Regions from separate parts of the Sporosarcina sp. P17b genome, predicted to be linked through region 2. Evidence: predicted binding sites of a transcription regulator. Region 2 holds the regulator's gene; the other holds the start of a gene.

Region 1 (15,990 bases), on a different contig from region 2:
TAATTTTCTGCAATAGACTTCTTTGTGACTTTTTCAAAATGCGCCGTTTGGAACATATAGTCCACAGCTGCAGCGATTGCATCTACATTACTGAACGCATATTTCTTTTCCAGTGCATTATCACATAACGTAAACCACATTTGAAATAGCTGTACGCCTTCTTCATCCAGCGGTTTATACTCTTCATACAATACGTCACAAATCGCCAAAGCTTTTTTCAATGCTTTTTCAAACGAATTGCTCGCCTTGAATGAATATTCTAAGCTGTGCGCTAAGAAAAGTTGTTCTGCGGCACTTAACTTTTCAACATCTATATAGCCTGGATGCGAAAGGATCTCTTGTAAATGCGAGGACTTACCTAGCAAGTACAGTCCGAACATTCTCTCACTGCGATAAGGATTTGAGACTTTCTCGATCAAGAACGGTACATCCTCTTCATAGGAATCCGCGTCCAACTCTTCGTCCAGTGATTTCCAAGGTTCGAACCCTTCTTTCGTTGGATCCAGCTTCAGCAAGGCTTCATTAGCTTGTTCCGCCACTTTACGATGACCTGTAAAATAAGCAGCATTCGCTAGCCAGAAGTAATACCCTACATCCCCTTCAAATCCACGTTTCTGCAGACTACGGAGCCAGTGATACGCTTCCTCATAACGACCTGTCAGCGCAAACGTCGCACCCAGTTTATAGCGTTGCTCGAATTGATAAGGTTTAATCTTCGACAAAAGCTCCATCATGCTTTTCAGACGCTCTTCATCTCGGTTGTAATAAAAGAACACAGCCAAGTTGCAAAGCGCGTGGATATTACCTTTCTCTTCACGCAACACATCATATAAAATTTCCTCTGCGTGCTTCTCTTTACCAATATAAAAATACGCTAGCGCCAAATTATTATGGACAGCCCATGTTTTCGGATAATTCACAAGCAAATCTTCTAGCACTTCAATCGCTTCTTCAAAATCCCCTTGCTCCATCATACGTCGCGCTTTTTCTTGCATGAATACTACTGCGCCATCAAGTTGTTCGCCTTCTTCAACGAACATTTCTTCTTGATCAGCGAACTCAGATATTTCATGTGCTTCTTCCACAAATACGCCATCTGGTGCCATACCAACATACTTCAATGCATATTGTTTCGCTTCACGTAATAAACCTAAATGTGCGTGAACTTCTGCTAAATAGAATGTCGTTTCTTCATTATTTGGATCTAGATCATCAGCCGTTTGCAGCAGCTCATATGCGTCTTCAAAACGTCCAACTTCCATAATGAATACACCATATTCCATATGTGTCAGTGCATCATCTGGATTTAGATCCAATGCACGTTTATAGTATTTTTCAGCGTCGGAAAATTGTTCTCGTTGCATAGCTTGCATAGCGCGTTTACGATAAAAATCACCGTCAGGCAAAAATGATATAATTTTATCTTTTATAAATCGTTGGTTGTTTTTCAATCGAACTCCTCCGAAAAAGTAAGAGGAACGCACTTGACGTCCCCCTGCAATGTATCCTCTAGTATACCACAACTACTTAGCCCGTCATTCATTTGCTTTCACCCGCTGCACGTTCCGCCATTTGTTCGGCAGTATATATAATGCGCACTGGGTTTCCACCAGCAAATGTACCAGCAGGAATATCCTTATTCACGAGTGAGGCAGCGGAAACAATTGCACCATCGCCTATTTTGATGCCTGGCAAAATCGTCGTATTGGCGCCAATCAGCACATTATTACCTATTTCCACGTCACCAATTCGATATTCATCAATCAAATATTCATGCGCTAAAATCGTCGTATTAAACCCAATGATGGAATTTTCACCAACAGAAATTCGTTCCGGAAACATGACATCTGGCACGACCATCAGCGCGAAAGCCGTATGCTTCCCGATTTTCATCCGCAAGAACAATCGATAGAGAACATTTTTCCATGAAACAAACGGAGTGTACCGCGCAATCTGGATGACGATGAAATTCTTAGCTACTTTAAAAATCGAGACCGTCCGATAAATATGCCAAAGTGAATTTGCATCTCCTTTGGAAGGATGCCGCTCGGTGCGTCTCATAATTTGATTCCCGCAGTGACTTTCAGTAAATCGGACATATGCTGCAACATGTAGTCAGGTTTGAAAGTCTGCAAATACTCTTCCCCTTTTAACGCCCATGCAACAGCCGCCGTTCGTACTCCTGCATTTCGGCCACCGAGTATGTCATGGAAGTTATCGCCAATCATCAGTGATTCAGCAGGTGTCCGCCCTAGACGTTCTAATGCAAGTAATAATGGTTCAGGATCCGGTTTAGGCTTTGTCACATCATCCAGTCCAATCACCGTTTCAAAATAAGGCGTGATCCCAAGAAGATTGACCCCTCTTTCTACCATGTCACGCTTCTTCGTCGAAACGACCGCCATCTTCAAGCCTAGATCATATAATTTGCGAAGCGTGTCTGTCACGCCTTCGAATTCCGTTACATAGTCATCATGATTTGCTAAATTCCATTCACGATACTCATGGATCAATTGATCGGTCATATCCGGCGCAATAGAGGAAAACGTATCATGTAACGTAGGTCCGATAAACGGCAACATCTCTTCCCGTCCGAAACGTCCAGGGAAATGCTTCTCAAGGACATGTTCAAAAGAAGAGAGTATTAATTCATTTGTATCAGCAAGCGTTCCATCAAAATCAAATAATAATGTAGTAATCGGTTGATTAGTCAATAACAGCTTCCCCCTTCTCTTTCGGCTGCTTCCATAGAATACTCACTGAAATAGTCAGTACAATGGCAGTTACAAGCCGAATGATCAATAATGGCCAAATTGGTATACCCAGTGGTAGGAATAATAGTGTATCCTCAATCACCGCATGGCATGCCATCAAGAATATAAACGCTAATGTAATATCCCGTTTTGATACGCCGTCTTCCTGCACTGCCTGAATCATGACCCCAGCACCATATGCCAATCCAATCAATAATCCCGCAACGAGTGTCATCGACGCATTCGGCTTCACACCGATCAATTTCGTAAACGGTGCCAAGCCATTCGAAAAACGCTCCAAATAATTACGGTCTTTCACATATTGCACAAACAACATGAGCGGAATAACGATCAACGCCAGTTGCAACACACCAAATGCTGCCTTTTCAAGTCCCAGCAAGAATATTTGTAAAAATCCTTCTGGCACGACTTCCGCTTGCGGTGTCAGACCGTATTGTGCGATTTCATTGCCACCTGTCCAAAACAGATTAATGAGTACACCCGCCAGCACAGCCAATCCAAGCCGTACGACGAGCACCATCCATAGCTTAACGCCTACTTTTATGGCGACAGCTGTTTCAATGAACAGATTATGCGCAAAACTAATCATGACAGCGATGATAAATACTTCTTTAACAGTTAATTCCAATGAAATGATACCAGCAATTCCAGCGTATAAGTTTAATGCGTTCCCAAGCACGAGCGGCACGGCTGCTTCACCGCGTAAACCGAAAAGATGCATAATAGGTTCAACTAATTGAACAAGCCAAGGTAAAATAGGTGTGAACTGCAAGATGGTCACGAGTAATGTAATAGGGAAAATAATCTTACCGAGTGACCATGTCGTTTTCAGTCCAACTTGCAAACCGTCTTTCAACGTACTGGATAACGCAATATTATTTTTGTTTGTCATTATAGTTCTCTTTTACTTTCATTACATACCTGCGATATAGCAAGATTGCGATCCCTATGACAACTCCTGCTACAGATACTAACTGCGCTGCACGTAGACTGCCGATCACATACAGACTATCCGTCCGCATTCCTTCAATGAAGAATCGGCCGATTGAGTACCAGATGACGTAAAACAAGAACACTTCTCCACGTTTCATCTTCAGCATTCTTCGGATCACTAAAATCAAAATGAGTCCAACTACATTCCATAACGACTCATACAAGAATGTTGGGTGATACGTGATCCCATCAATCGTCATTTGATTCATAATCCAATCAGGAATGATCGTACTTTCTTTAAACGCTTCTGAAACCGGTCCGCCATGAGCTTCCTGATTCATGAAGTTCCCCCAGCGTCCGATAATTTGTCCAATCAATAAACCAGGTGCCGTAATATCTGCAACTTTCCAAAACGACACGCCGCGCTTCCTACAGAAAATCACAGCTGTAATGACTGCACCGATTAACGCACCATGGATCGCAATTCCACCATTCCAAATTTGAATGATTTGCTCTGGATGATCCTGATAATAATCCCATGTGAAAATAACATAGTAAATTCGTGCACTGATGATAGAAATAGGAATTGCCCAAATGAGCATATCCGTTAGTAAGTCAGGGTGCATTCCCCGCTTCAGCATTTCTCTTTGTACAATCATAAACCCTAAAATAATTCCGAGCGCGATCAAAATACCGTACCAGCGAACTTCTAAGCTGCCAATACTGATCGCGACTGGGTTAATCGCTAGCATGGATACATTCACTTAGTCGCGCCCCTCTTCTTCTAATAGTTCCGCATTGTCTGCGATCGCTTGATCCAAACGCTTAGTAAACTCTTCTGCAGCATTAATTCCAAGACGTTTCATTCGATAATCCATCGCAGCTACTTCAATGATGACTGCGATATTCCGCCCAGGTCTTACCGGAACTGACAATTTTGTAATTTGCGAATCGAGAATTTCTACTTTCTCTTCATCAATCCCAAGACGATCATAATGCTTCTTATCATCCCAAATCTCTAAATCGACCGCTAATAATACACGCTTATCATCTTTCACCGAACTCGCACCGAACAACGTCATCAAATCAATAATACCGACACCGCGAATTTCCAACATATGCTTCAACAGTTTCGGTGACGTTCCAATCAAGATGTTATCGGATACTTGACGAATCTCGACCGAATCATCCGCTACTAGTCTATGCCCTTTTTTAATGAGCTCTAACGCCGTTTCACTTTTCCCTACTCCGCTGCCACCCGTGATTAATACTCCGACACCATACACATCGACAAGCACGCCATGAACTGTCGTCATCGGAGCGAGTTGTCCGACCAAGTAATTCGTCAGCATACCCGAAAACTGAGTCGTCTTATAATCCGTCCGCAAAACAGGAATATTTTTCTCCCCTGCCAACTGGCTCAACTCTTTCGGACCTTCTTCACCATGAGCAATAATGAACGCTGGCGTATCGCTCGAACAAAGTCGCTCCAAACGCTTTCTGCGCGTGATAGCTGGTAAAGTTTCAAGGAAGGACATCTCCTTACGTCCAATCAACTGCACACGTTCTGCAGGATAATAATCAAAATAACCAGCCATCTCAAGTCCTGGCCGTGAAATATCACTCATTAGAATTTGCTTATGAATGCCCTCGTGTCCAGCAATCAATTCCAATCCGAAACGATTCATAATATCTTCTACTGTTAATTCACCCATGAAATCCCTCACTCTCTGCTACAATGAATAAACTCTTTACGTCATTGCTAAATCATCGTTTTTTTTACTTATGTAGCTATCATTCAACCCATTTTACCATGAAGGAAACGAAAAGAAATGGATTACTCCTTGTTCTATACATCCTTTTTGTATCCTTTTCAAAAGTCTTCTCTATATAGAGGATAAAGGAGAGTGGATAGAATTGACACTAATTATTCTCGACGCGGGTCATGGACCGGATACACCCGGTAAACGCACACCTGACGGAAAGCTTCGTGAGTATCATTTTAATTCGGCAGTAGCTGCACTTGTTGGTGGACTTTTAACGAAGGAAGGTCTGACAGTGAAGTATACGCATGACTCTTCACGCGACGTGCCGTTAAACGAACGAGCGACTTCAGCGAATCAAATGAAAGCAGATGCATTTATCTCAATCCACGCAAATGCATTCGGCAATGGCTGGCACACGGCACAAGGAATTGAAACATATATTTATCCACAAGCCAGCAAAAGTTCCGCAACGCTCGCTTCAGTCGTGCAGAAATCCTTAATCTCCGCTTGCCAACGTCCCGACCGTGGCGTAAAAAAAGCCAACTTCGCAGTCTTACGCGACACCAATATGCCTGCAATTCTAGTAGAGTGCGGCTTCATGTCGAACCAGACAGAAGCCACGTTATTGCAAAGCAAAGCCTATCAACACCAATGCGCACGGGCAATTGCTTTTGGGGTTTTGTGTTGGGAGTATGGGCGGTGAATGTTGCTGGGGTGGGGGGGCTGGAGGGAAGTAGCGGGCGATAGGCTATGAGCGGATACGGCGTGGCTTAGAGCACTCAACCCATTTCTATGAGCCGATAAAACCCGGCTTAGAGCACTCAACCCATTTCTATGAGCGGATAAAACACAGCATAGAGCACTCAACCCATTTCTAAGAGCGGGTAAAACGCCGCTTAGAGCACTCACCCCATGTCTATGAGCGGATAAAACACAGCATAGAGCGCTTAACGAGATTCATTGAGCGACAGTAAGCGTCTCCCACTCGAGGATCAAAGATAGATGGCGCGGCGCATAGTTTGCGTGAATACTCAGTGTCACACCGCGGGCTTAGAGCGGTCACGTGCTTTAATAGAGCGGATCACGTGTCGCTATGAGCGAATACAAGACGCAATAGAGCAGATCACTTCATGGATAGAGCGCTCGCGTGGATGCATAGAGCGATTATCGAGATTCATTGAGCGACAGTAAGCGTCTCCCACTCGAGGATCAAAGATAGATGGCGCGGCGCATAGTTTGCGTGAATACTCAGTGTCACACCGCGGGCTTAGAGCGGTCGCATGGCTTAATAGAGCGGATCACGTGTCGCTATGAGCGAATACAAGACGCGATAGAGCAGATCACTTCATGGATAGAGCGGTCGCGCGGATGCATAGAGCGCTTAACGTGTCGCTATGAGCGAATACAAGACGCAATAGAGCAGATCACTTCATGGATAGAGCGCTCGCGCGGATGCATAGAGCACATAAACGGATTCATTGAGCCCCCTTCTCTTTCTCGCCCTCCCCCCTTTGAAGTAACCTCCACCCCCCACCTACTAAATAAACAAAAAAACACCTGCACCGCCATAAAAATGGCCATGCAGGTGTTTACTTATTCTATCAACCCATATCAACAGAGTTATAGCGAACCATAACAGTGCCTGTCTTAGACTCGCCCGTAACATGTAGCGGCTCTTTCGTCTCGTCTACCCCACTCTTGCTGAAACGAATAGTGCGATGCAAGAACTGCTCTTGCTCCTCTACACGCGATACATCCTTTAACTGCAAGTCGAGCTTACCCATGTTGGAAGTAATCTCTCCTTTAACACCTAAAGTAGATGGGAAGTAAATTTCCACTGTACCGCTAATCGACTTCGCTTCCATTCTCTTGGCTTCAGTAGAAGAAGTCGTCAACGTCACATTACCATTTAGAGATTTCGCATCTATATCTGTGATAGCGCCATCTACATAAACACGGCCGTTCAATGTTTCAGCTTCTAGTTTTTCACCAGTTACTTTCAATATACGAATCATACCGTTTGCCGTTTCGAGCTCGGCTTCATGGAATGTAGTATCAGCGCACTCGATTTTCCCATTCGCTGTTTTAATTCGTAGATCTTTGAAGTCCACACCTTCAGCAGAACATCCGCCATTCAACAAACGTACAGAAAGTTTACGATACGGTGTTGTAGCCGGTACGTATAAATGGACATTCACTTGCAACATCTTCAAATCGCTACCGATACGTAGTTTGTCGCCGTCTTTTACAAACAATAATTTTTCAAGGAACTGGCTTAGGGCGCCTGCTTCTGAATCATTATTGAAATGCTTCACGGAAAACTTCGCCACGATCTCATCATTGTCTGAAGGATGAATTTCCACATTACCATGATCGATATGGATGATGATTTCTTCGATGTCTTCTGCAGATTTACTTTCTGTATGTGTGAAGGAAACCGACTTGCTGAATGGTGCTTCGAAATCGAATTCTTTCACACGGTGTACAGCCGTATCCATAAATTGCATGAAGCGGTCACCTGCTGTGACGAATTCTTTGCGGATATCTTCGAAGAAAGCATCAGCTGATGAACTTTCTTCTGCTGTTCCTTGTTCAGATTCTTTACCCATGGCTTCCAGTAATCTCAATGCTTCATCAGCCGTGATTTTACCATCTTCTAGCAACGTAAGTATTCGTATGCGTTCATTTTGCATTTCTGGATTCCTCCTCGTTTTGAACAATCTTTTCAGTACCTATCTATTTATACGGTTCTGCGGAGTAAAAGTTTCATTTTCTATTTTTTTACTACTTGTTTAATTTGTTCCTTCATTCGATTTCGATCTCTATCTAAGATCGTCTTCAAATATTTCCCTGTGTAAGACTCTTTCACTTCAGCTATTTCTTCCGGTGTTCCCGTCGCAACAATTTCTCCACCTTTGTCTCCGCCTTCCGGACCGATATCGATTATATAATCAACCGTCTTAATGACATCCAGATTATGCTCAATGACGAGAACCGTATTCCCTCCGTCAACTAGACGTTGAAGAACTTCAAGTAGTTTGGCTATGTCATGTACATGCAAGCCCGTTGTCGGCTCATCTAGAATATAGAATGATTTGCCCATGGAACGTTTATGGAGTTCGGAAGCGAGTTTTACACGTTGGGCTTCCCCACCTGATAATGTCGTTGCCGGTTGGCCTAATTGTACATAGCCTAGCCCCACATCAACAATCGTTTGTAATTTACGATTGATTTTCGGAATGTTTTCGAAAAATACTACCGCATATTCCACTGTCATCGCTAGTACGTCTGCAATATTCTTACCTTTATACTTCACTTCAAGTGTTTCGCGGTTATAACGTTTGCCGTGACACACTTCGCACGGTACATACACATCAGGAAGGAAATGCATTTCGATCTTGATGATTCCGTCTCCACGACACGCTTCACATCGTCCACCTTTGACGTTGAAACTAAAGCGACCTTTTTTATAGCCGCGTACTTTGGCTTCATTCGTCATCGCAAACACATCACGAATATCGTCAAAGACTCCTGTATAAGTAGCCGGATTTGAACGTGGTGTACGTCCAATTGGTGATTGATCAATATCAATGATCTTCTCTAAATGTTCCACACCACTGATACTATCGAACTTTCCAGGCTTCTGTTTGGATCGATTTAATTTTTGAGCTAACGTCTTATGCAAAATATCATTGACCAATGTACTCTTACCTGAACCTGAGACGCCAGTGACCGCGATAAATTGACCGAGTGGGAACTCTGCATCAATATGCTTCAAGTTATTTTCTGCAGCCCCTTTAACGATAATACTGCGTTCATCACGTGATCTACGTTCAATCGGAAGCGGAATAAATTTCTTTCCACTTAAATATTGACCCGTCAACGACTTCTTGTTTTTCATCACTTTCGCAGGTGTACCCGCAGCGATTACTTCTCCGCCTGCGACTCCAGCGCCAGGACCAATATCAATTAAATAGTCTGCAGCCATCATCGTATCTTCGTCATGTTCTACAACGATTAGCGTATTCCCAATATCGCGCATACTTTGCAACGTGCCGATTAATCGATCATTATCTCGCTGATGTAGGCCGATGGAAGGTTCGTCAAGTATATAAAGAACGCCTGTTAACCGGGATCCGATTTGTGTAGCCAAACGAATTCGCTGTGCTTCTCCACCAGATAATGTACCCGCTGAACGAGATAAATTCAGATAATCGAGTCCGACGTTCACTAAGAAGCCTAGACGCTCCTGGATTTCTTTCAGAATCATGTCGGCAATCTGTGTATCTTTTTCGGAAAGTGTTAATTGGTCAAAGAACTTCGTCGTTTCAACAATTGAACGTTCCGTGATCTTCCCAATATGCTGACCATCCACTAACACCGAAAGTGATTCCGGTTTTAAGCGGTATCCCGTACAAGTCGGACAGGATTTTTCCGTCATATACTTGCCCATTTGCTCACGTATATAGTCTGATGATGTCTCATGATAACGACGTTCTACGTTGCGCAATACACCTTCAAAATAGATGTCGCTGTCGCGTGTATTTCCGAATTCATTCGTATAGCGGAAACTTATTTTTTCCTTTTTGGATCCCAACATAAGTTTTTCAATATCCGAGTCGGCTAGCTCACCAACAGGTACATCCATTGGAATCTTATAATGCTTGGCAATCGTCTTGAGCAGCTCTGGATAATACTGAGAACTCGTTGGCTCCCATGGTGCAATGGCGTGTTCTTTTAACGTCAACTCACTATTAGGAATAACTAAATCAGGGTCGACTTCAAGCTTCATGCCAAGCCCATCACATTCAGGACATGCACCGAACGGACTGTTGAATGAAAACATACGCGGTTCTAGTTCACCGATAGAAAACCCGCAAATAGGACATGCATGATGTTCACTGAAGAACAATTCTTCTTCACCGATTACATCGACAAGAACATTGCCGTCAGCTAGGCGTAATGCAGATTCCAATGAATCACTAAGTCGTGTTTCGACGCCTTCTTTCATGACGATTCGGTCAATGACGATTTCAATCGTATGTTTTTTATTTTTATCCAAGTCTATATTATCATCAAGATCAATCGTTTCGCCGTTAACGCGGACACGTACATAACCTTGTTTCTTTATATCTTCGAATAGTTTAGCGTGCGTTCCTTTACGTTCTGAAATAATAGGCGCCAAAATTTGAATTCTAGTACGCTCAGGCAACTCGATTACGCGATCCACCATCTGCTGAATCGTCTGCGTAGAGATTTCAATGCCATGATATGGACAATGCGGTTTCCCAACCCTTGCGTATAACAACCGCAAGTAGTCATAGATTTCCGTAACGGTTCCTACAGTCGAACGCGGATTTTTGCTCGTTGTCTTTTGGTCTATGGAAATTGCCGGTGACAATCCTTCAATAGAATCCACATCCGGCTTGTCCATTTGTCCAAGGAACTGACGAGCATATGCGGATAATGATTCTACATAGCGGCGCTGTCCTTCCGCGTAGATTGTATCGAAAGCCAGTGAAGACTTTCCTGAACCTGATAGGCCCGTGAGCACGACCAATTTATCACGCGGAATCTTCACCGTTATATCTTTTAGGTTATTCGCTCGCGCTCCTTGTATTATAAGTTCTTTATTTTTCATGCGGACTCTACCTTTCTGCTTTCAGTTCTATTACCGTGTCGCGTAGCTCTGCAGCTCTTTCGAAGTCCAAAGCTTTCGCTGCCTCTTTCATTTCTTTTTCCAATTTGATTAGCAATAAGCCTTTCTCGTCTTTCGAAAGTCTCTTGCCGTTCGTTACCTTCTGCAAATAAGATTCCGTTTCTTCAGCTACTTGAGTCGCACGGATCAATTCGCGAATTGGTTTGACGATAGTTGTCGGTGTGACTCCGTGTTCTATATTATATGCCTTTTGAATTTCACGACGACGCTCTGTTTCATCAATGGCTTTCTTCATTGAATCTGTCATTTTATCCGCGTACATAATAACGCGTCCTTCAGAGTTACGCGCAGCTCGACCGATCGTCTGAATCAATGCACGTTCCGAACGCAAGAATCCTTCTTTGTCTGCATCCAAAATCGTGACCAATGAAACTTCCGGAATATCTATACCTTCACGTAATAAGTTGATGCCGATGAGTACATCGTACGTTCCGACACGCAGTTCACGAATAATTTCTGTCCGTTCAAGCGTCTTGACGTCAGAATGTAGATATTGAACTTTAATCCCGATGTCCTTTAGGTAATCCGTCAAGTCTTCTGACATTTTTTTGGTCAGTGTCGTAATCAATACTCGTTCATTTCGCTCGATTCGAAGGTTGATTTCATCCAGTAAATCATCAATCTGTCCTTCAATCGGTCGGACTTCAATGATAGGATCAAGTAATCCTGTTGGACGAATAATCTGTTCAATCATTTTATCTGTATGCTCTATTTCATATGGTCCTGGGGTTGCAGAAATATACATCGCTTGTTTAACATGTTTTTCAAATTCCTCAAACATTAATGGGCGGTTATCCAAAGCAGATGGTAAACGGAAACCGTGTTCCACCAAAACTTTTTTACGCGCTTGGTCTCCGTTGTACATACCGCGGATTTGCGGCAAGGAGACGTGGCTTTCATCTACGACGATCAAGAAGTCGTCAGGGAAATAATCCAGAAGTGTATAAGGGGTTGCGCCTGCTTCACGCAATGTTAAATGTCTAGAATAGTTTTCAATACCCGAACAGAAGCCCATCTCGCGCATCATTTCCAAATCATAGCGCGTCCGTTGCTCTAGGCGTTGCGCTTCCAATAACTTATCGTTATCACGTAAATATTTAAGCTGTTCTTCCAACTCGATTTCAATATTTTCAATCGCTTTTAATAACTTCTCTTCGCGCGTGACGAAGTGAGATCCTGGGAAAATAGCGACATGATCACGATCGCCGATGACTTCACCTGTTAAGGCATCCACTTCACGGATCCTTTCGATTTCATCACCAAAGAATTCAAGACGTATACAACGCTCATCGCGTGCTACCGGGAAGACCTCGACTACATCCCCTCTGACACGGAATGTACCACGTGTGAAATTGATATCATTGCGTTCGTACTGGATGTCCACTAGTGTGCGCAACAATTGATTACGCGGTATTTCCATCCCTTTACGTAATGAAAAGACCATGTCATTATATTCTTCCGGGGAACCGAGACCGTAAATACACGATACGGATGCAACAATAAGTACGTCATTTCGTTCGAATAAAGCACTAGTCGCTGAGTGACGAAGTTTATCGATTTCATCATTGATTGATGAATCCTTCTCAATGAATGTATCTGTCTGCGGAACATATGCTTCCGGTTGATAAAAGTCATAGAAGCTGACAAAGTATTCTACTGCATTATCTGGGAAAAACTCTTTGAACTCGCTATATAATTGGCCAGCCAACGTTTTATTGTGGGCAATGACCAGTGTAGGTTTATTAATTTCTGTCAGTACATTGGAAACCGTAAATGTTTTACCTGTTCCTGTTGCACCGAGCAATGTTTGATGTTTCTTACCTTCTTTTATGCCATTAACAAGGCTAGCGATCGCTTTTGGCTGATCTCCTTGCGGCGTATATGGTGCCTGCAATTGAAATGTTTCGTTCAAATGGTTCCACTCCTCTTCTTAAACACCTGTCCTTCTATTTTACCACACCTCGTGTTTTTTCTAAAGAAATAACGAACGTACGTTTTAAGCTAACTCTCTATGTACTTTATTGTACCCTTGTACTTTGTGAAAGAAACTTACAGCTATGACATTCTCTACAATAAAAAAACACTGCCAGGATTTCGCCCTAGCAGTGCCTATGAATACATTATTTTGTTTTAAGTTCATATCCTTGTTCTTGTGAAATATCGAGTAATTGTTGTGTATACAGGTCGAATGCGTCTTTGTCATTTTGATCTAGCGCTTCATCAATCAAGGTCATGATTCGCGCTTGCGTTTGTTCCCAATGAATGTGTTGTAGAAACAGATCCCAATAGATTTCATTCAGCAGCTTTTCCGCTTGGAGAGAAGTACTGTTGTTACCTACCGCTTTCAAAAATTCAGCATATGAGTTGTTATTATTCATCTCTCTCACCCCTGATACCTTTTAGTAATTATATATGCAGTAGAATATGAATTGCAACCTTTAATCTAACTATTCGAACTTTTGAATTACTTTCGTATAAATAGTAGAATATTGACTAGGTACATATATTCAGATAATTCTGTTACAAAATGAATAATTACTTGAAAACTATTTCTTACTAACACCATTTCCTTTTACGCCTATCATCATATCTCTCTCACTTGTTCTTTCGTTAATCGAATCGTCGCTTCTCCGACAATCAATGCAACCACCGCAATCAAGACGGGTGTAACGCTTAAGCCATATAACGGCAAGGCCGCCAATAATAGAATAATCGCTTGTAGCCAAATCAATTTTCTTACTAACGAACGAACCGCTTTGATTTGCGATTTTTCCTGCATTTCAGGAAACAGCTGATCCATCGTGAATTCGACTCCGCCTTCGAGTGCCAAAATCAACTGAACGGCAGTCGCAAAGGCTAACGCTCCTACAAATATGAATGACACAATTGGCAATGGTATTAAAAACGCGCCCAATGCAGATAATGCCGTCAATCTTACCCACAACCAAAATGTATCATCTGTACGAATGAATGTCCGGACAATTAAATAATTCTGCACATCTCTACGTTTAAACGTAGAACGTTTCATTGCAAATTTCAACCAGCTACGCTTACTTACTGATCCAACCAAATGTGGTACTTCCGTAAAATAATTCGCGAATCGATAAAACCGCATCATACGATTTTGTTCCAATTCAATAAACTGCTCATAGGGGAACGGATAGTGTGCTGCTTTTTTATCCCAATACTTCGCATAGAGCATGGCGATCAAAATTCCAATGAAGATTGCCACTGGACTCCAACTCAATGCCAATAGAATCGTTAAAAATGTTAGAACTAGTCGAACAACACGATCGGGCCATACGAAATCATGATTGGCGATCCGAACGCTATATTCAGTCGCTACAAACAGTCCTTTAAAAGCGATGATCACTAACATGATTAACATATAATCCGTTCCAGTTCCCACTTCTGTCGCCTTTAATAAAGGCAACGCGACGACCATGGCGATTAGCGGCAATGGCAGTTGGGAAAATGTCGACCAAGTTTTCGAACGTTTCATATAGTTCGGCAATTGATTTTCCAATGGCAAGAAAAATACAATGTCTGCCGGCTTAAGCAAAGTAGTCGGCGCCGCCTTCATTAATAATAGTGCAATGACAACGGATATGATAAAGGCAGACGGGAATGTAACCGGTACTCCCTTCAACCATTCACTGTACGCATAGCCCCCTGCCCCAATTGCGAACATGAAGACGATGGCCAAATGTCCTGTGAATACATAGCGCATATATTTCTGTAATTCATTGACATAATGGAAGAACCGCTGTCCCCAAATCTCATGCATGTTGTTCATGATCGGTTTCCTCAGTCATAGCAATATATAAATCATCCAGTGTGGCATCCGGTCGTCCGAACGCCTTGCGCAAGTCGTCCATCGTACCATTCGCACGCACCCGTCCTTCGTGCAACAGGATAATACGATCACAATATTTTTCAGCCGTAGCGAGCACATGTGTCGACATCAAAATAGAAGCGCCGGCATTTTTTCTCTCGATGATTTGATCAAGCAATGCACGAATCGCCAACGGATCCAATCCAACAAATGGCTCATCGATAATATATAATTTCGGTTCTACAAGGAAAGCACACATGATCATGACTTTCTGTCGCATACCTTTGGAGAAGTGCGCTGGAAACCATTTCAAGCGCTTTTCCATACGGAACTCTTTTAACAATTGTTCGGTACGGATTTCAAATTGCTGCTTGTCCAGACCGTATGCCATTGCAGTCAGTTCCAAATGTTCTTGTAATGTAAGTTCTTCGTATAACACGGGCGTCTCTGGAATATAACTGAATGATTGGCGGTAATGTTCTTTGTCACTAAATGTAGCACCATCAATTTTAATTATTCCTTCGAGCGGGTTCATAACACCTATAATATGTTTAATTGTTGTACTTTTACCTGCGCCATTTAGGCCGATCAACCCGACCAATTCACCTTCTTCTATCTGAAATGAAAGATCATGTAAAACCGGCTTGCGCGTATAACCACCTGTTACATGTTCTAGTTCTAGGATTGCCATTGTATTTCCCCCTATCTTCTTTTATTATTTTAGCAAAGAAATTCTAAAATTGCTTTATCCGCCTTCGTTAACTATCTGAAAATATGCTACAATACATCCAAACATGAAAGGAAGTGTAGAAATGACTTCATGTATTTTCTGCAAGATTGTAGAAGGAACGATTCCAGGAGAAAAAGTATACGAAGATGAACATGTCATCGCCTTTATGGATATTATGCCGGTTACAAAAGGCCACGTACTTCTAATTCCGAAAACTCACCGTGAGAATTTGT
Region 2 (15,990 bases):
ACTAATAATATTTTCACTGGAATACAGATTGTGAAAAAATGAATGTAAAGGAGGACTACGAATGAAAAAAACGAAGAACAGATGGCTTATTGCGTTATCTGCTGTAGGTATCCATATTTCCATCGGATCTGTTTATGCCTGGAGCAACTTCACCAACCCGCTTATTGAGGAGTTTGGTTGGACTACAAGTCAAGTTCAGTTAACGTTCAGTATCGCTATTTTATTTCTTGGTTTATCTGCCGCATTTTTAGGCCATTTTGTAGAGAAATACGGTCCTAGAAAAGCGGGGCTACTTGCTGCCTTATTCTTTGGTGTAGGAGTAACTGGTTCAGGATTGGCGGTAGGTATGTCTTCATTACCATTGCTCTATGTCTTTTACGGAATGCTAGGCGGAATTGGATTAGGTGTAGGATATATTGCACCTGTTTCAACACTCGTCAAATGGTTCCCAGATCGTAGAGGACTCGCCACAGGGCTCGCTATCATGGGCTTTGGATTTGCGGCAGCTGTCAGTAGTCCGATTATGGAGTATTTGATTGTTAACGTTGGAATTCAAAACACTTTCTACATTCTCGGGATTTCGTATTTCCTGATCATGCTTCTTTCTTCTTTATATCTTGAGAAGCCTGAAGAAGGATGGGCACCGCCAGGATTCATTGAAAAAGTACGTTCAGGTAAAACAGAAATCAGAGAAGATCTTGCCCAATTAACAGCAAATCAAGCAGTTAAAACTAAACGTTTTTATTACTTATGGCTAATGCTTTTCATTAACGTTACTTGTGGTATTGCAATTCTTTCTGCTGCAAAACCTATGGCGATTGACAGTATCGGCATGACGACTGTTCAAGCAGCCGCATTAGTTGGTGTCCTTGGTATCTTTAACGGTGCTGGAAGACTTGGTTGGGCTACGATATCAGATTATATTGGTCGGCCAAACACGTATACCACGTTCTTCGTCATTCAGTTAGTTCTGTTCGCTATTTTACCATTCACAACGAATGCGATTATTTTCCAAGTCATTCTAGCCGTGATCTATACATGCTACGGTGGAGGTTTCGCTTCGATTCCTGCATATATTGGTGATATTTTTGGAACGAGACAACTTGGTGCTATCCACGGATACATACTAACAGCTTGGTCAGCGGCTGGCGTGGCCGGACCGATGTTTGCTGCGTGGATGAAAGATACTACCGGAAGTTATGAAAGCAGTCTGCTATTCTTTGCCGGCTTATTCGTAGTCGCGCTTATTATTTCTTTACTCATTCGGGTCGATATTAAAAGACTACGCAATGAAAAAGAAGGTATTGTAGCGGTTCAGCCTGCTATTGCAGCAACAAAATAAAAAACACGAACGTCATTCTATTAACAGAATGATGTTCGTGTTTTTTATTTTTCAGTTTGTTTAAATGTATCTCCACCATTAATCGTTCCTAGTTCAAAACCGTGTTCGAACCAATAAGTTCGTTGCTTAGCTGTGCCGTGCGTGAAACTTTCAGGTACGACATATCCTCTTGCACGCTTTTGAATCGTATCATCACCGACTGCACCAGCTGCTGTAATCGCCTCTTGCAAATCTCCTTGTTCCAAATATCCTTGACCTTGTGCATGATGTGCCCAGACACCCGCAAAATAGTCTGCTTGTAATTCAAATCGCACTAAATACTTATTAAATTCTTCTTCGCTCATTTTTTGTCGCAACGGCATGACTTGATCAGAAATACCAAGCAATGTCTGCACGTGATGCCCTACCTCATGTGCCACTACATAAGCCATGGCGAAGTCTCCAGGTGCTTTAAATGACCCTTGCAATTCATCGTAAAACGATAAATCAATATATAATTTTTGATCACCAGGACAGTAAAAAGGACCTGCAGCTGCACTTCCGAAACCACATGCTGTATCTACTTTTCCAGAATACAGTACAAGGGTAGGATTTTCATACTGAATGCCCTCTTGAGCGAATAATTCTGTCCAAACATCTTCTGTATCTGCGAGTACTACCGAAACAAAATCGGCCAACACTTTATCTTGTTCCGTCTCTACGTACGGCTGATCTGGCACGGCTGAACTGCTATCCAATAAATCACCTGGGTTACCACCTAGAATAAGAAATAATATAATTCCAACGATACCAAGACCGCCACCGCCTAATGCGATAGCACCTCCGCCCCCACCGCTTCGCCCTCTTCGATCTTCGACATTCGAACTTTTTCTTCGTCCATCTGTTTTCACACTAACTCCCCCATTTCCTCTTCAGATAAGTTGAATTTTAAATATGTATATAGGTGCTACTTGATTACAATTTACCCATCTTTGCGAAGAAGCAAACAAGACAGCCATGCTAATTGAGTGAGCTATTTATTGTGAATTAGCAGAAAGCTATTCCACCTATTCGTTTTTTCATATATACTTTACTTTAGAGTTGTAAACTACTGAAGGAGTGATTTTGTTGAGTGATCAAAAGTCTGTCTATAATTTTAATGCGGGTCCATCTGCTCTTCCAAGCGAAGTTCTTGAAAAAGCACAAGCTGAATTGGTGAATTTCAAAGCTTCAGGAATGTCTATTATGGAAATGAGTCACCGCAGTGCAACTTATGAAGAAGTACATAATCAAGCCATTTCTCGTCTGCGTTCTTTATTCCAAATACCTGAAAACTATGAAGTGCTATTCCTGCAAGGTGGAGCAAGTCTCCAATTCGCAATGGTTCCAATGAACTTTTTGCCTGAAGGAAAAAAGGCGAGTTATATCATGTCCGGTGCTTGGTCTGACAAGGCGTTAAAAGAAGGAAAAACTATCGGAGAAGTCTACGAAGCAGCTTCTACAAAGGATTCAAATTATAATCATGTCCCTTCAACAGAAGAAATTAGATTTGAGGAATCTGATGCGTATGTTCACATCACATCAAACAACACGATCTTCGGTACACAATTCCACGAGTTTCCTTCAACTGGAAATGTTCCGTTGATTGCTGATATGTCCAGTGACATTCTATCAAGACCAATTGACGTTAGTAAATTTGGTATGATTTATGCTGGCGCACAGAAAAACCTCGGTCCTTCAGGCGTTACAGTTGCCATCATTCGAAAAGACTTGTTGGAAAATGCTAATAGCGAAATTCCAAGTATTTTAAAGTACAGCACGCATGCTTCAAGTAACTCTTTATATAACACACCCCCATCTTTCGGTATTTATATGTTGGGTGAAGTTTTGGGCTGGATGCAAGAACAAGGCGGCTTGGAACAAATCTCAAAACGCAACGAAGAGAAAGCTAATTTAATCTATGATGTGATTGATAACAGCAATGGTTTCTATACAGGTCATGCTGAAAAAGATAGTCGTTCATTGATGAATATTACATTCCGTGTAGCGGATGAAGAATTAGAAAAGCAATTTTTACAAGAAGCTAAAGAAGCAGGATTTGTTGGATTGAATGGTCACCGTTCGGTAGGTGGTTGCAGAGCCTCTGCATACAATGCTGTACCATACGCAGCATGTGAAGCATTGCAACAATTCATGCTTGATTTTCAAGAAAGTCATAAATAATCAAAAAAACCAGTACACTTTACATCAAAGTGTACTGGTTTTTCAATGTTTTCTAATTGAAAATTCTTTTGAAAAAGCCAATTGCAATGAACTGAACGTTTGGATATTCGAAAAATCCAATCCGAGCTCTGTTGATGCATGCGCAATTTCTGGACGGATTCCCGTAATCGTGCATTTCGTTCCTAATAGAGACAGCACTTTTGTAATTTGATAAATCTGCTGCGCTACCAATGTATCAATTACAGTAACTCCTGATAAATCGATAAATAAATGTTCGATATCAGATTCTAAGCTCTTCTCTGGGATGCTCTCCAACATAATACGAGCGCGTAGTTCATCCAAATCGCCAATCAAGGGAACAACACCAATCGTTTCGGTTATTTTGATGACTGGCGAACTTAACTCATTGATTAAACTTTGTTGAATATCGAACCTGCTATTGATGTATTCATTATACGTTTCTGCAAACTCAATATAAATTTGATCAAATGCATTATTAAGTGTTTCACTCCAGCGCACATAATCTTCAATCGTGATCTCATTTTCGTTTACGAAGTGAAATTCTTTTATGAAACGCCAATACGTTAAACGCACCTTACTTAATGCCTCAATTACATCTTCTATTGGAGTATTGCTGTTTACTCTACTAAGAGCTACGACAGAAGCCCATTTCTTTTTGTTTTTCTCAAAAATTTCCTGATCATCAAGTAAACTACTAGTGATAGTTAGATTCGTTAATTTGTTTTGTTCCCGAAGAGTTTCTTCCATTTTCGGACAAGCATTGAGTGAATAAATAGAGTCCTCTTCTACCTTTCTCATAGACAGCCAAGAAGTCGTAATTTCAGGTAACTTTGCCAATAAATATTCATATAGCTTAATATCAAGCTGTTTCATCTAACATCCTCCTGGATACGTTCATCGTTCTTATTGAATGTATAAAATTAATTGATTAGTATCAAAATCAAATATATTTAATATGATCCCAAATGCGGTTATGTATTTGTATATTGACTCATAATAAGTCGTACCATACTCTTTTTCATACTAAGCCATTGGATAAATATAAGATTCTTCGGAAGGATTAGGTAAGAACTTCCACGGTCTTGGAGATTCATTAGATTTTTCGGCATGGGCCTCTACTAAAAGATTATAAAAATCTTTTACCTTTTCTTTAGGAAAATCATAATATAGAACAGATTCATTTTTCTTTATAGGCTTCAAATTTTCTTGTATCCAATGGACAATCGGATGCTCAATAGGTGCCGAATGAACACGTCTTAAGTATTGTTCGGATTTCAATCCGTTTTGAATATATTCTTTCTCACAAAACGTCATATACAAAAATTTCATACATGCCTCTCCTTTGTAAAAGGTCTTATTCATAACAATTCATTTTACTAGTATACCTTATACAACACCTATTTATATAATTTCTTAATATTTTGTCCCACCGTCTCCATATTCTTCAAGTAGTTCCTCAAAACTTTTATTCTTTTCACGTTCTTTACGCTCTTGAATACGTTTTTCCTTTTCTTTTTCTAGTTTCGTTTCTTCTACAACCTTCATTTCTTGCTTCATCTCTTTTAACTTAGCTAATACATCCTCATCCATTAAATCTGAAAGTATAGGAGCAGAATGTTCTACAGTATTTCCCTTTTGGTTACTAGATGCTTTTCGTTGTTTCTTTGACATATTAATCACTACTTTCTGTATGATGATAGAATGGCCCTCTTTACTTTATCCAGTTAAATTTTAGGGGTTTTACATTGCTCTTCCCCACTTTAATTACGTACAATAGAATGAGGGAGGGATGTTTATGTCTAGCTTACCAAAAAACGTAACATTAATCGAGGTTGGCCCACGTGATGGCTTACAAAATGAAAAAAACAGTATTCCTACTGATCAAAAATTAGCTTTTATCCACGCTTTACAGCAGGCGGGGCTCCATGAAATGGAAGTCACTTCATTTGTATCGCCTAAGTGGGTTCCACAAATGTCCGATTCCATGGAAATTATGGCTAATATAAGAAAACAAGGCAGACAACTTGTTCTTACACCGAATGCACGTGGCGTCGAGAATGCTCTCAGAGCTGGTGCAGATAGCATGGCGGTCTTTGTGGGTGTCAGCGATACATTTAATCAACACAACATCAATCGCACCACTGAAGAGAGTGTTGAGACACTAAGACCAATTATAGATCAGCTGAAAAAAGATCATCATTTTGTCAGAGCTTGTATTTCAACCGCATTTCACTGTCCATATGAAGGCTTCATTCCGCAAGAACAAACACTCTCTCTTTGCAGGCAATTTGTTGATATGGGCGTGGATGAATTAAGTGTGGCAGATACAGACGGCATGGCAAATCCTTTGGCAAGTTTCACCCTATTTCAGGAACTGAAGCAACAGTTTCCAAATATTTTACTTACTGCGCATTTTCACGACACGCGCAAATTAGGTTTAGCCAATATTTATGCCTCTTTACAGGCGGGCGTTGATCGATTTGATACATCTGCTGGTGGTCTAGGTGGCTGTCCTTTCGCTCCTGGTGCTACAGGTAATGTTGCTACGGAAGATGTTTTATATTTATTGGAGTCTCTGAATATAGAAACAGGTGTTGATATGGACAAAGTATGCTTAGCTGTTGATGAAGTCGCACCCTATCTGTCACGTCCAATCGAAACAGCTATGTACAATTTATATAAAAGAAGAAAGTAAGAGGAAAGGAGAATTCTGTTGAAACGTAGAGTAGTGTATATTTTAGGAATCGTCTCCAGTATCATAACAGCGCTTCTTACTATTTTCGGTATTCTTGTCACCAATCGATTAATGTATTTAAAAACGAAAGACTCCGAATTCATTTTACAGCGTGAAATGATTGCGAAACGATTTGATCGCCAATGGTTTGAAACCGTTAGAAAAGATGATATTTGGATTCCTTCTCCTAATGGCTATAATTTACGTGCTATATTTTTGAGACCGTTAGATACAACAAGAACGGTTGTCATTTGTCATGGTGTAACAGAAAATAAAGTGAACTCGATTAAATACGCTCGTCTATTTGAACGGCTAGGATTTAATTCGGTCATTTTTGACCATCGTCGTCATGGTGATTCTGGCGGCAAAACAACAAGTTTTGGGTTTTATGAAAAGATGGACTTAAAAGAAGTTGTGAGGGCTATTCGTGAACGGGTAGGAAAGCGCGCTTTAATTGGCATCCACGGCGAATCTATGGGAGCCGCCACTACGCTGTTGTACGCAGGTACGTACGAAGATGAAGCCGATTTTTATATATCCGATTGTCCGTTTTCGGATTTCTCCGAGCAACTATTGCACATTATCCGGACAGAAATGCCTTTCAAGACTTCCATGAGCTTGCGAGTCGCCAATTTGTTTCTAAAAATTCGTGATGGCTATACATCTGCAGCCGTTTCGCCACGTGAAGTGATGAAGTTTATCGATAAACCTGTATTATTCATCCACAGTATGGAAGACACGTTCATTTTGCCCCATATGACAGAAGAGTTGTATGATTTAAAGGAAGGCGATAAAATGATGAAACTTTTCGCCAAAGGGGCACATGCCAAATCGTATAATGATAACCCAGATGAATATTTACAAACCGTACAACGATTTTTAAATCGATTTCGTTTATATTGAGAATTAAACAATTCTCTATAAAAAAAGCTCCGTGTTAGCAATTTTGCTGATCACGGAGTTTTGCTTATTTTTTTTTAGCTGGCTTGTCTTGCACCTTGTTCATCTGAGCCATCATTTGGTTAATTTTCTTTTGTGAAGGTTTCTGTCCCATTTGCATCATCATCATACGTAACATTTGCTCATTAATTGGCGGATTTTCCTTCAAATAATTCATCATATATTTACGTGCTATGAAAAAGCCGAGAGCTACTCCGCCGATCAAAGCGACGACGATCAATAAAATTGCTATCCATAAAGTCATTGTTGCCAAACCTCCCTCATTAAACATAGTTCAATTACATACTACCAAGAGAGATTATACAACATAGCACCAGTGAATAGCAATGACTGTACGCAAATTGTGCGGAAGTTTTTACATCATTGTATTTTCCAGTATCATGCGTTCTGAGTATTTAATAGGTTTAAGCCATCCGCATTCTTCCTGTTCATTCATGATTGCAAAAAAACGATCTGTTGAAGTAGATAACGCTACAAATAAATCTAAGTCTAGCATTCGAGAACCTTGGCAATACACTTGAATACTATGTGTCCCCATTTTAATGAATACCTCACCTTTAATTAAATGTGTTAATCGATATTCATTATGATAGGAATCCAGGTTATCAAAACTTTTCGCCAAATTATGCTGAATGATGGAATCAAGTTCTCTTTGATTTAACTGGTCACATAAGTATTCAATTTCCTGATAGTTTGTAGAAGGGCCAACCGTTAGAAGTTCAAATAACAAACGTTCACGCCCCATTATGAAGGATTGATAGGCTGACTTAATTTTAAATATTTCATACTTTCTCATAAAGAACACCTCCTGCTATCTATCATAGGACGTGTAGTAGATAAATCATGTCAGTTTGCGGAAAACTTCATCACTATTATTGTCGTAAAGCTGCGCAAAAAAACACACGACTCTTTAGAACTTAGAGTCGTGTGCCCAAAATAATTAGTTATTTAGTAAATTTTTCATTTCTTTAACAACGTTTTCTACAGTGAAGCCATATTTTTCAATGACTAAGTCACCTGGCGCACTTGCACCGAATGTGTCGATTGCCATGACAGTACCTTCATCACCAGAGTATTTATGCCATCCAAGTGAAGCACCCATCTCAATCGCTACTCTCTTCTTGATATTCTTTGGTATAACAGAATCTTTGTATGCTTGATCCTGCTTCTCAAAGAGATCCCATGAAGGCATTGAAACGACACTGACGTCGATATCTTGTTCTTTAAGTGCTTTCTGTGCTTCCACAGCAAGACTTACTTCAGAGCCGCTTGCTAGCAGTAAACCATCTGCTTGCTCTTTAACAGCAGGTGAAATGACGTACGCACCTTTTGGAACGTATTCCATAGCAAGCTCTTGTGATTTTGGCAATACTTCAAGATTTTGTCTAGACAATACCAACACAGTTGGTGTGTCTTTTGAAGTAGCAGCTGTATGCCAAGCGGCAGATGTTTCATTTCCGTCAGCCGGACGAATGATAGACAATCCAGGCATCGCACGTAATGAAGCCAACTGTTCAACAGGTTCATGTGTTGGGCCGTCTTCTCCGACTGCAACGCTGTCATGTGTAAAGACGTATGTCACAGGTAATCCCATTAGCGCTGAAAGACGAATAGCAGGTCGCACGTAATCGCTGAACACGAAGAATGTTCCGCCGAAAACTTTCACTCCGCCATGAAGAGTCATACCGTTAAGTGCAGTCCCCATCGCGAATTCACGTACTCCAAACCAGATATTCCGTCCCGAATAATCACTAGCGGAGAAATCACCCGTATTTTTAATTGTTGTCTTATTTGATCCTGCAAGATCCGCACTACCCCCAAATAAAGCGGGAACAGCTTTCGCTAATGCATTGATTGAATCACCAGACGCAGAACGTGTCGCCACAGAAGCACCTGCTTCATAAACTGGCATTTGGTCCTTTAAGTCAGCTGGAAGTTCATTTGCAATCGCTTGTTTAAATTGTGCAGCTAATTCTTTGTGTTCGTTTTGATAACTTTCGAACAAGTCATTCCATTGTTGCTCTGATTGCACGCCTAATTGATCTGTTGCTGAATTGAATCGGTCATAAACTTCTTCAGGAACATGGAAGTCTTCTTCGAACGTCCACTTATAATACTCTTTTGTAAGAGCCATTTCATCTTCACCTAGTGGCGCTCCATGTGCATCGGCCTTACCAGATTTGTTTGGTGAACCATAACCAATGACAGTTTTCACTTCAATGATTGTCGGTCCGCCTGTGTTGCCTTTTGCTGCTTCAATTGCATCTGAAACAGATTTTATATCATTGCCATCTTCTACTCTTGAGTAGTTCCAGCCATAGGATTCAAAGCGCTTTTTAATGTTTTCAGAGAAAGACATATCCAAGTCGCCATCTAAAGAAATATCATTACTGTCATATAATACGATCAATTTATCTAATTGAAGATGGCCAGCCATAGAAATAGCTTCCGCTGCTACGCCTTCCATTAGATCGCCATCACCACAAAGTGCGTATGTGTAATGGTCTACAATATCAAAACCTGGTTTATTGTACGTTGCAGCAAGATGTTTCTCTGCCATTGCCATACCTACAGACATACCAATTCCTTGTCCAAGAGGTCCTGTAGTCGCTTCCACTCCTGCTGTGTGTCCGTATTCCGGATGTCCTGGAGTTTTTGAATCCCATTGTCTGAAGTTCTTTAAGTCATCAATACTCAAGCCATAGCCGCTCAAGTGTAACAAGCTGTAAAGTAACATCGAGCCGTGACCCGCTGAAAGTACAAAACGATCACGATTGAACCATTGTGGGTTGGATGGATTATGATGCAAATGCTTCGTCCATAATGTATAAGCCATCGGTGCTGCGCCCATCGGTAATCCTGGGTGACCTGAATTTGCTTTTTCAATCGCATCGATTGATAATGTTCGGATTGTTGTTATTGCCAGTTGATCGATTTTTTCGGTCATGCTGTACATCCTTTCCGTCCTGTCTCATATGAGTGTTTTATAGTACATATTCCTACTCTAGTGTAGTCAATTCCAACGCTAATTACAATATTAATCCTTTACCTATCATCAATTTAGCGGTTTTTGGTTCGCACGAGCTTGTTTGACTTTTTCAGGTGTTACATCATTTCCTTCTGGATCCAACACTTTGACCGATTCAATTGTCTCACGCATACTTGAACGGAATGTTTCTAAGTATTCTTTTCTTAGTTGCGTTTGTTCTTTGGCTTCTTCAATCGATAATCCTGTTGTTTTCTTTTTTTTCGCAAGTTCATTGATACGTTGTATTTTCTTTTCTGATAGCATTATTAAAAGCCTCCATAAATAAGTCGTTTAGTAAAATGTAAACAACCTGGAGGAAAAGTGCAACCTATTAGTGTTGCTGTGTTATAAACTCCCTATACCTTCTATGAACCGTCGCTTTGCTAACCGCATGACCTAACCCATTTAATACAGTTGCAATTTCTTCGTATGTTAGACCTTTGTTGCGTAGTGAAACAATTTCTTCTATTGGAAGCTCAAGTCGCTCACGCCCTGGAGCTTGGTCGATATTACGTAAATTCTTCGAAGGATCATACCCTTTGTCAACAGCACGTTTCATCCCTCTACGTATTTTTGCATTATGTAATTTCCGTTGATATTCTTCTACGATTGCAAGAATTTCAAGCAACATCGTATCCATTTCATTCAGTTCTATCGTACCGTTAGAATGATTGGTAATTACAGTAGTCTCACTTTTAGCAATCACATGTAAAATTGCGACCCTTGCATTGCCTCGTCCTAACCGTGTTTCGTCTTGAATGAACAGTGCATCGACTGTGCCATCTTGGATTTGATCCAACATAGAAAGAAGACCTTCCCGATCCATGTCATAGCCACTTTGCCGATCTGTATAGATTCCAACACAATCATAAGATAACTCAGACGCTAATTTTTCAAGTTCTTCTTGTTGCCTAATAATAGATTGTTCTTGGGTCTCCTTTTCTGTACTCACACGGCAATAGATTACACATCTCTTTTCTGTCATCTGGATCCCTCTCCTACTTCAGCTACTCGGATATCTGTCTGTTTATCCATTTTAACAGGCACACGTAGTAATTCACCCGAAACGATTTGATCAGTAGGTAATTCATTTAATGAGCGTACTTGTTCGATCCAGTGGCTAGTTGGTATATCTTCAGAGTAGTTGGACGCTAGCTGCCAAAGTGTATCTCCTTCATTAATAACGATTTCCATATAGTGATCTTCTTCAGCCATTTTATCGAACTGAACCCAAGCGAATGAAACACAAACAGCTAATAATACTGCAAAATAATAATTATTTTTGATAAATTCTTTAATATACTCCATCATAATTCCTCCTCTATTTCCTGTATTTAGAATACACGTTCGGAATACTTGTTCTTAATTATAAGAGAACATACGATTCCATGTCAAGCAAAATTAGAACCTTTGTTTGATTAGTAGCCGAACACATGTTATACTATATTCAAAATAGTGGTTCAGTATTCCATTGCTCGTAAACTAGTAGAAGAGGTGAATCTGTTGAAGAAAATATCAAAAAGACAAGAAGAAATACTCGCTTTCATAAAAGATGAAGTTCGTTTAAAAGGCTATCCACCTTCCGTTCGTGAAATTGGAGAAGCTGTTGGACTGGCATCAAGTTCCACGGTTCACGGTCACTTATCAAGACTCGAGAGTAAAGGTTTCATACGCCGGGATCCAACTAAACCCCGCGCCATCGAGATCTTGGATCCAGAAGGATTGGATGAATTAAAAAGTGGTGTTATGCATGTACCATTAATCGGGAAAGTTACTGCTGGTAATCCAATCACAACAATTGAAAATATAGAAGAATACTTCCCATTACCAGATACGTTTGGTTCATCAGAAGATGAAATCTTCATGTTAGAAATTGTAGGAGATAGTATGATAGAAGCGGGAATTCTTAATGGGGACCGTGTAATTGTTAGACAAACACACTCTGCAAGTAATGGTGAAATTGTTGTTGCCATGACAGAGGAAGACGAAGCAACTGTTAAACGTTTCTTTAAAGAAAAAGACTATTTCCGGCTACAACCAGAAAACTCCTCCATGGAGCCGATCATTGTAGATAAGGTTTCTATATTAGGTAAAGTTGTTGGCGTATTCCGTATGATTCATTAATAAAAAAAGTGTATCGTGAAACCTAGAAGGTTTTCGATACACTTTTTATTTATACTAAGTTCTTTTCAAGCAACTGTTCCATAGAATCGAGCACAGCCGATTTTACATGCTCATAGGTCAAACCACCTTGAATATATGCTGTATAAGGTGGTCGAATCGGGCCGTCAGCTGTTAATTCAATACTGGACCCCTGAATGAATGTACCCGCTGCCATGATGACGTCATCAGCATAACCGGGCATATATGAAGGTTCCGGTGCGTACTGGGCATTGATTGGGGAATTTTGCTGGATCATCTGACAAAATGCAATCATTTGTTCCGCGTTCAAGAAATTAACTGATTGGATTAAATCCGTACGACGCTCACTGTAATGCGGTGTCGTGTCCATACCGAAACTGCCAAAAAATGCAGATGTGAAAAGTGCGCCTTTGACTGCCTGGCTTACTACATGCGGCGCTAAGAAGAATCCTTGATACATCTCCAGTAACGTGTCGAGTGACGCCCCTGCTTCGGCTCCAAGGCCTGGTGACGTCATACGATATGCACACTTCTCAACCAAGTCCTTCTTGCCCGCTATATAACCACCTGTTCTTGCTAATCCGCCACCTGGATTCTTAATAAGTGAACCTGCCATTAAATCAGCTCCAACTTCAACAGGCTCTTTCATTTCAACAAATTCTCCGTAGCAATTATCTACAAAAATCACGACATCTTCCTTCATTTTACGTACTTCCTTAATGATCGCTTCTATTTCATGGATTCTGAATGACGGATTGCTTGAATATCCTTTTGAGCGTTGAATGGCAACAATCTTCGTCTTAGAGGAAATAGCTTCTTTTGCTTTTGCGTAATCAACAGATCCATCTTCTTTCAAATCGATATGCTGATAGGATATTTGAAAGTCTTCCAATGAACCTGTATCTTTGCCGTTCCCCGAAATAATGGATTCTAATGTATCGTATGGCTTACCTGTTATGTAAAGCAATTCATCGCCTGGACGTAATATTCCAAACAAGCTGATTGTAATAGCGTGTGTGCCGGAAATAATCTGATTTCTTACGAGACAGTCTTCCGCCCCGAATACATCCGAATAGACTTGTTCCAACACATCACGGCCGCTATCATCATATCCATAGCCAGTAGAGCCTGATAGATGAAAGTCGCTTACTTGATTCTTTTTGAATGCTTGTAATACTTTTCTTTGGTTATAAAAAGCGATTTCTTCCATTGTCTTCACAAACGGAGCGATTTCTTCTTCTGCTTCTTGAGCTTTTAACAGTAATTTCTCATTAATTGGTGCGATTTGCATGTGTAGTACCTCATTTCATATTATCATCTTCTATTTTAGCAGATGGAATGCGTATGCCAAATAAAAGACAACAAAAAAACAGGCAAGCGCCTGTTTATTGTTCATCTTTTAAAATAACCGGTTTCGAAGGAGCATACGTAGAGATTGCATGCTTATAAATCAGCTGTTGTTTACCATCTGACTCGAGTAGAACGGTATAATTGTCATATGACTTGATTAGACCTTTCAATTGAAAACCGTTAAGCAAAAAGATTGTAACGAATGTGTTGTTCTTACGTAAAGAATTCAAAAACGTATCTTGCATATTTCCTTGTGCCATTCAATTGCCTCCTCATTCCTATTATTAAGTTATTCCCTACTTACTTCTGAAAATCCTTTATTATTTTACAAGTTGCTTGAAAAATTTCTTCCGTAGATTGATTAGCATTTACCCATTGAACCGGTAATTTATTACGGAAATAGGTAAGCTGTCTTTTCGCGTAATTACGTGTGTTTTTCATCACAGCTTCAATTGATTGTTCTTTCGTCAATTTTCCATCAAAGTAGGAGATCAACTCTTTATAGCCTATCGCCTGAACTGATTGCGTTTGACGAATTCCCTTATCCCATAATTGTTGGACTTCTTTAAACAAACCTGCTTCTACCATTTGTTCAACACGCAAATCGATTCTCTCATAAAGTAGTTCGCGGGGAAGATCAAGTCCAATAATCAACGAGCGATACATCGGCTGATTTCCTGACTGTTTTTCGTGATCTTGTTTTGTCAGACCAGTCACTTCAAGGATCTCAAGCGCACGCACAAGACGTCTGTGATTGTTTGGGTGTATTTTCTCCGAGCTTTTCGGATCTAACTCCGTCAGTCTTGCATGCAATACATCAGCCCCTTTTGCTTCAAGCTCTTGCTCCAGACGCGCACGCACTTCAGAATCAGCAGCCTGTTCTGTAAATCGATAATCGAATAGCACCGATTGTACATACATTCCGCTACCACCTACAATAATCGGCAATTTCCCGCGAGATTGAATATCTGCAATCCATTGTCTAACTGCCTGTTGATATTCCGCCACAGAAAACGACTCTGTCGGTTCTTTTACATCAAAGAAATGATGTGGAATTCCATTCATTTCAGATGCATGGATCTTAGCCGTACCGATATCCAGTTCTTTATAGACTTGCATAGCGTCTCCATTAATGATTTCTCCATTAAATGATTTGGCAAGCGCTGTACTTAGTGCTGTCTTCCCTGAAGCTGTAGGTCCTACTACTGCTAGTACATCAAATGGCAGATTCATGTTTTTTCATCCACTCCACTATAGTCGTATACACTTGTTTATAATTAGTTTCTTGTAGCATTTCATGTCTGCCGCCTTCAAACAGCTGAACAGTAACATGTCGTTGATTCGCTTTATCAAATTGTTTGGCTACTTTCCAAACACCCTTCGCTCGATTCCCAACTAAATCATCAGTTCCTGATAATAATAAAATGGGCAGTTCATTTGGAATATTTAACAAGAATTCAGGAGCTTCTATAGAGTTCATTCCTTCAAGCACCACACGGAACATTTGAGCAGTCGGCACAAACCCACACGCTTCATCTTCTTCATAATCGCTGACACTTACCGTATCGCGTGATAACCAAGAAAATTCACCTTCGTCTGGGAATTGTTTTGAATAATTACCGAAGACTAAACTGTTTAAAAGCTCATCTGGTTGCTCTTTCGGATATTTGTCTTCTCTATATGCAGCTAATGCAATCGCTGCATGCGCTGTAAGCTCAGAATTCGATCCAGTGCCCGATAGAACCACACCACTAAGCGTAGAACCATATAACTGAATATAGCGCCTCGCAACGAATGAGCCCATGCTGTGCCCTAGTAGCACTAACGGAAGTTCAGGGTTTTGTTGTTGATAGGCTTGGTTGACTTCAAATGTATCATCTACTAATTGATCGAATGTGGCAGATTGACCTAGATAACCATACGTATTACCGTTTTCGATAGCCGTCTTACCATGACCACGTTGATCGTGGAGCGTCACAACATATCCTTGCGATTGTAAATGTTTTGCAAAACGATCATACCGACGACTATGTTCCGCTAGTCCATGAATGATATGCACACGTGCTTTCGGATTCGTCGCTGGTGTATAAGCTCTACTGTACACTTTTGTACCGTCACGCATCTCTATCCATTGATCCGTCATGAGCTTACACTCCCTTTCGCTTCCGCTATTGCATTCTTCAAATCATTTTCGTGAATTGATTTCTCACT

What was found. The regulator LexA, encoded in region 2, represses DNA repair genes until DNA is damaged. The targets are predictions, from matches to a motif close to CGAACATATGTTCG.
Region 1: a site for LexA is predicted at 13,177-13,190, ahead of uvrB (excinuclease ABC subunit UvrB). Genes of this name have one in related genera too.

Annotation. Positions count from the first base shown of each region.
Region 1 covers NZ_PDYP01000008.1:38,922-54,911, reverse strand. The annotation lists gene CSV76_RS10785 (tetratricopeptide repeat protein) at 1-1,451, opposite strand, end outside; gene CSV76_RS10780 (acyltransferase) at 1,540-2,061, opposite strand; gene ppaX (pyrophosphatase PpaX) at 2,058-2,714, opposite strand; gene CSV76_RS10770 (nucleoside recognition domain-containing protein) at 2,707-3,666, opposite strand; gene lgt (prolipoprotein diacylglyceryl transferase) at 3,650-4,459, opposite strand; gene hprK (HPr(Ser) kinase/phosphatase) at 4,472-5,422, opposite strand; gene CSV76_RS10755 (N-acetylmuramoyl-L-alanine amidase family protein) at 5,625-6,176, shown strand; gene CSV76_RS10750 (DUF4097 family beta strand repeat-containing protein) at 7,075-8,166, opposite strand; gene uvrA (excinuclease ABC subunit UvrA) at 8,247-11,114, opposite strand; gene uvrB (excinuclease ABC subunit UvrB) at 11,122-13,104, opposite strand; gene CSV76_RS10735 (IDEAL domain-containing protein) at 13,313-13,570, opposite strand; gene CSV76_RS10730 (ABC transporter permease) at 13,777-14,988, opposite strand; gene CSV76_RS10725 (ABC transporter ATP-binding protein) at 14,972-15,718, opposite strand; gene CSV76_RS10720 (HIT family protein) at 15,840-15,990, shown strand, end outside.
Region 2 covers NZ_PDYP01000001.1:273,143-289,132, reverse strand. The annotation lists gene CSV76_RS01445 (L-lactate MFS transporter) at 62-1,342, shown strand; gene ypfJ (KPN_02809 family neutral zinc metallopeptidase) at 1,387-2,232, opposite strand; gene serC (3-phosphoserine/phosphohydroxythreonine transaminase) at 2,447-3,544, shown strand; gene CSV76_RS01430 (STAS domain-containing protein) at 3,587-4,438, opposite strand; gene CSV76_RS01425 (hypothetical protein) at 4,589-4,894, opposite strand; gene CSV76_RS01420 (YqkE family protein) at 4,979-5,236, opposite strand; gene CSV76_RS01415 (hydroxymethylglutaryl-CoA lyase) at 5,361-6,260, shown strand; gene CSV76_RS01410 (alpha/beta hydrolase) at 6,279-7,202, shown strand; gene CSV76_RS01405 (YneF family protein) at 7,267-7,503, opposite strand; gene sirA (sporulation inhibitor of replication protein SirA) at 7,615-8,055, opposite strand; gene tkt (transketolase) at 8,200-10,206, opposite strand; gene CSV76_RS01390 (DUF896 domain-containing protein) at 10,315-10,551, opposite strand; gene CSV76_RS01385 (YneB family resolvase-like protein) at 10,619-11,272, opposite strand; gene yneA (cell division suppressor protein YneA) at 11,269-11,595, opposite strand; gene lexA (transcriptional repressor LexA) at 11,791-12,411, shown strand; gene CSV76_RS01370 (methionine gamma-lyase family protein) at 12,461-13,720, opposite strand; gene hfq (RNA chaperone Hfq) at 13,815-14,039, opposite strand; gene miaA (tRNA (adenosine(37)-N6)-dimethylallyltransferase MiaA) at 14,080-15,012, opposite strand; gene CSV76_RS01355 (alpha/beta hydrolase) at 14,996-15,922, opposite strand; gene CSV76_RS01350 (glycerol-3-phosphate dehydrogenase/oxidase) at 15,919-15,990, opposite strand, start outside.